DNA from 2 places in the Pseudarthrobacter sp. SORGH_AS 212 genome. Region 2 is predicted to be linked to the other one. Evidence: predicted binding sites of a transcription regulator. Region 2 holds the regulator's gene; the other holds the start of a gene.
The links. The regulator LexA, encoded in region 2, represses DNA repair genes until DNA is damaged. The targets are predictions, from matches to a motif close to TCGAACANNTGTTCGA.
Positions count from the first base shown of each region.

Region 1: umuD (translesion error-prone DNA polymerase V autoproteolytic subunit) is a predicted target of LexA. The motif match lies at 1,568-1,583, and genes of this name have one in related genera.

Region 1 covers NZ_JAUTAA010000001.1:1,862,574-1,865,030, forward strand. The annotation lists gene QE394_RS08585 (arsenate reductase ArsC) at 12-422, opposite strand; gene QE394_RS08590 (aquaporin) at 419-1,129, opposite strand; gene QE394_RS08595 (metalloregulator ArsR/SmtB family transcription factor) at 1,126-1,476, opposite strand; gene umuD (translesion error-prone DNA polymerase V autoproteolytic subunit) at 1,597-2,028, shown strand; gene QE394_RS08605 (Y-family DNA polymerase) at 2,055-2,457, shown strand, end outside.
Region 2 covers NZ_JAUTAA010000001.1:393,710-396,166, reverse strand. The annotation lists gene QE394_RS01760 (ATP-dependent DNA helicase) at 1-832, shown strand, start outside; gene lexA (transcriptional repressor LexA) at 929-1,675, opposite strand; gene QE394_RS01750 (LysM peptidoglycan-binding domain-containing protein) at 2,003-2,452, shown strand.

The sequences.
Region 1 (2,457 bases), 1.5 Mb from region 2:
CGGGTGGCGGGTTATGCGGTAGCCGGGGTCAGGGAGGCGATCAGCGCCTCGACCCGGGTCTTGATCTCGTCGCGGATGGGCCGGACGGAGTCGACGCCCTTGCCGGCGGGGTCTTCCAGGACCCAGTCTTCGTAGCGCTTCCCCGGGAAGTAGGGGCACTCGTCACCGCAGCCCATGGTGATGACGACGTCGGAACCTTTCACGGCCTCGGTGGTGAGGATCTTAGGGATCTCGGCGGACATGTCGATACCGACTTCGGCCATCGCCTCGACCGCGGCGGGGTTGACCTTGTCCACGGGCTGCGACCCGGCGGAGCGGACCTCAATCTCACCCTTGCCCAGGGTGGCGAGGAACGCGGCGGCCATCTGGGAACGGCCGGCGTTGTGGACGCAGACGAACAGGACGGAGGGCTTGTGGCTCACGAGAGCACCTTTCGATCAGCCGCGACCGCCGCGGCAGCGGTGGAAGCAGCAAGGGTGGGGTAAAGGAATCGGACCAGGGCGTAGCCGGCTGCCCCGCCGGCCAGCTGGGCGAAGATGAAAGCGGGAGCGGACGACGGGGAGATCCCGGCGAAGGTGTCCGTGATGGTCCGGGCGATCGTGACGGCGGGGTTGGCGAAGCTGGTGGAGGACGTGAACCAGTACGCTGCCGTGATGTAGCCGCCGACGGCGAACGCGACCCGGTCGGTCCTCCCGGAACGGACCGTGCCGAAGATGACCAGCAGCAGCCCGATGGTGGCTATGACCTCGCCGAACCAGAGGCCGGCCCCGGCTCTTTCCCGCGTGGAGAACGTGACGGCGTCCAGGCCGAACATCAGGTTCGCAGCAAGGGCGCCCACCAGGCCGCCCAAGAACTGGGCGCCGATCAGAGCCGCCGATGTTCTGGTGTCAATCATGCCCAAGGCGCGTTCGACCAGGGTGACGACGGGGTTGAACGAGGCGGAGACCGGCTGCAGGGCGACAATGAGCGCGACCAGGGCGGCGCCTGTGGCCACGCTGTTCTGCAGAAGCTGCAGCCCGACGTCGTCCGTGGACAACCGTGACGCCATAATCCCGGAGCCCACGATGGCTATCACGAGGAATGCCGTACCGACGAGCTCGGCACCGGCCCTGCGCGCCAGGACGCTCACTTCGCCTGTCCCCCGATCAGTGTGGCGAGGTTCTGAAGGGCCTCGGTGCGGGCCCGGTAGTAAACCCAGACGCCACGCTTCTCCCGGTCCAGCAGACCGGCCCCGTGCAGGATTTTCAGGTGGTGGCTGATCGTCGGCTGGGACAGCTCGAAGGCGTCGTTCAGGTCGCAGACACACGCCTCACCGCCCTCATGCGAGGCGACCAGGGACATCAGCCGCAACCGGACCGGATCCGCCAGGGCCTTCAACAGTGGCGCGATTCCCTCCGCCTCGGGCAGGGACAAGGGCTCCCGCGCCAGCGGGGAGCAGCAAGCAACCGTTTGGACCGCGGTCAATTCCAAGGACATAGACACACGTATATATTCACATTCATCTATGTCATAGCGCAATGACCCAACGTCGGGCTCATTGTCGGCATCCGGCGCTACACTGAACTTATCGAACAAATATTCGAATAAGGGTGTGTTGTGGGCGTTATTGTCGGGCCTCGCGTGATAGATGCAGGCGCGTCGCTGTTCTCGGTATTGATCTCTCCCGTGGCAGTCGCGGCCGGCTTTCCATCGCCGGCACAGGACTACTTCGACGGGCGGATCGACCTGAACGCACACCTGATCAAGGACATCACCAGCACCTTTGTTGTCAGGGTCACCGGAAACTCCATGGAGGGTGCCGGCATCAGCGACGGGGACGAGCTGATCGTCAACCGCGCGCTGGAACCCAAGGACGGGTCCGTCGTGATTGCCGTGCTGGACGGTGAACTCACCGTAAAGAGGCTGCGCATCACGGCCACCGGAATCGTCCTGCAGGCGGAAAATCCCCGGTACCAGGACATCAAGGTATCGGCGCTTTCCGAACTGACCATCTGGGGAGTCGCCACAAGGTGCCTGCACCATGTCTGAGGCCCGCCGTGGCTAAACCTGTCCTCATGCGCCACATGCCGCAGATCGCCCACGTGGACGTCAACTGTTTCTACGCGTCCGCGGAACGGGCCTTCGACCCCTCGCTGGAGGGCCGCCCACTGGTGGTCCTGTCCAATAACGACGGCTGCGCCGTTACCCGTTCCCCCGAGGCGAAGGCACTCGGCATCACCACCGGCGAACCCTGGTTCAAGCTCGCGCCGCGGGCAAAGGAGTGGGGCCTCGTGGCGAAATCCAGCAACTATGAACTCTACGGCGACATCAGCGCGCGGGTCATGGAGCTGCTCGGCAGGTACTCGGCCTGGTTGGAGGTCTACAGCATCGACGAGGCGTTCCTGGGGGTCAAGGGGGACGCCGGCACCTTGCTACCCCTCGGACGCACCATCAAGGATGCCGTCCGCAGGCATGTGG
Region 2 (2,457 bases):
CGCTCCTGCGCTGGTCAACATCGCGCCGTTGTCTGTGGCCGGGAGGCTGCGTGAGGGGCTCTTCGCCGGGCACACAGTGGTCCTGACGTCCGCAACCCTGGCCATCGGTTCTGCCTTCGAGCCCGCCGCCGGGGGATTGGGCCTGGTGGGCGAAGGGGCGCCGGCGTGGACCGGGATCGACGTCGGCTCGCCGTTCGACTATCCCAAGCAGGGCATCCTGTACGTGGCCGGGCACCTGCCCAAGCCGGGCCGTGGCGCGTCACCGGAATCGCTGGCAGAACTGGAGGCACTGATCAGCGCCTCGAACGGCGGGGCGCTGTGCCTGTTCTCCTCGCGGCGGGCAGCCGAGGAGGCGGCCGAAGCGCTCCGGCCCAAGCTGGGCATGACGGTCCTGTGCCAGGGCGACTCCACCATGACGGCCCTCGTCAAACAGTTCGCCGACGAACCGGACACGTGCCTGTTCGGCACCATGTCGCTCTGGCAGGGCGTTGACGTCCCAGGGGTCTCCTGCCGGCTGGTCGTCATCGACCGGATTCCCTTCCCCCGCCCGGACGACCCCCTCATGACGGCCCGCTCCCGGGCCGTGGCACAGGCAGGCGGCAACGGATTCATGTCCGTCTCGGCCACGCATGCCGCCATCCGGCTGGCCCAGGGCGCCGGCAGGCTGATCCGCTCCACCGGCGACAAAGGCGTGGTGGCGGTCCTCGATTCCCGCCTGGCCACGGAACGCTATGCCGGGTTCCTGCGCGGCGCCCTGCCGCCCTTCTGGGCGACGACGGACCGCACGACGGCGATCGCGGCCTTGGAGAGGCTGGCCGGGGAAACGCCCTAGGCAGCACCTGAAATGCATAAGGAAGGCGCCGTTCCGGGGAACGGCGCCTTCCTTATCGGCTGGACTGCTGCGGCCTGTTGCTGACGTGCGGTCCCGCTAGAGCGACCGGAGGACCGAAACCACTTTGCCCATGATGGTGGCATGGTCGCCAAGGATCGGTTCGTACTGCGTGTTCTGGGGCAGCAGCCACGTGTGACCGTCCCGCTGGCGGAATGTCTTGACCGTGGCTTCGTCGTCCAGGAGCGCTGCAACAATATCGCCGTTCGCGGCGTCGGCCTGGCGCCGGACCACCACCCAGTCGCCGTCACAGATGGCGGCGTCAACCATGGAATCACCGGCCACCCTGAGCATGAAGAGTTCGCCCTGGCCCACCAGTTGGCGGGGGAGCGGCATAACGTCTTCCACCACCTGGTCCGCAAGGATGGGGCCGCCGGCGGCAATGCGGCCGACGAGGGGCACCATGGCCGTGTCCAGCGCCGTGGGCAACTCCGTGACAGCCGCGATCCCCGGTGAGGCCGCCGCCTCTGGTGCCGCTGCGTGCCTGGCCGTCCTGCCGGTTGTACCGCCGTCGAGGGTCAGCGGCATCAGGACTTCCATGGCACGGGGCCGCTTCGGATCACGCCGGAGGTAGCCCAGCTTTTCCAGCTGGGAGAGCTGGTGGGTGACGCTGGAAAGGCTGGCCAGCCCTACGGTGTCCCCAATTTCGCGCATGGACGGCGGGTAACCGTTGACATTGACCGAACGCTGGATGGTCTCGAGGATTTTCTTCTGCCGCGGCGTCAAACCCTTGGCTGTCCTTTTCGGCTGCGAGGTCGCCCTGCCCCCGGTGGCTGCTGCTGCCATGTTCGCCGTTGCCTTTCGGTAGCCACCGGGCTTTCAACTGCACCGGACTGAGTGTTCACACCGTCAATGTCAGACCCTGCTGATCAACTTCAGGTGTGGATGTTCCTGCCTCAAACGTAGGTCAGCCACATTGCTTTTTCAAACATTTGTTCTAGCGAGTCTCGACATTATTCGTCCATAGGTGCTAAAACTGAACCAAGCAGTATTCGAATATGTGTTCTAACAAGGCGAGCAGCCGTTCGAACACGGAGCCGGTCAGGCAGCACCATCGGGCGGCACCAGCAGGCGACACCAACAGACGCAGCACGGTCCAGGAGGGCTAAGGTCATGTCAGCTACATCCGCTTTCAGGTCACACGGTTTCGATGTTCACGGCAACGGTGCCCGGGATCAGCAGGCGGCGCAGGAAGGCCGGGTGCCGGTCCAGCGGACGCCGGCCGGCGGACGCCGCGGCGAGGCGCCGCTGCCGCCCCTGCGCCTCACGCGGCGGGGCAAGGTGGTCCTGATCGGGATTCCACTGGTGCTGCTGGCGGCGCTCCTGCTGTCCCTGGCCGGATTCTTCAATTCCCCCGCCAAGGCATCCGACTCCGCGGCGGACCTCACCGTGACCCCCACCGTCACAGTGACCGTGCAGCCGGGTGAGTCGCTGTGGGGGATCGCAGCCGACCTCGCGCCGGAGCGGGACGCCAGGGACGTTGTGGCAGATATTGTGCAGCTCAACAACCTGTCCGCCGGGAAGATTCTCCCGGGACAGCAGCTGTACATTCCCACGCGCTAGGAAAG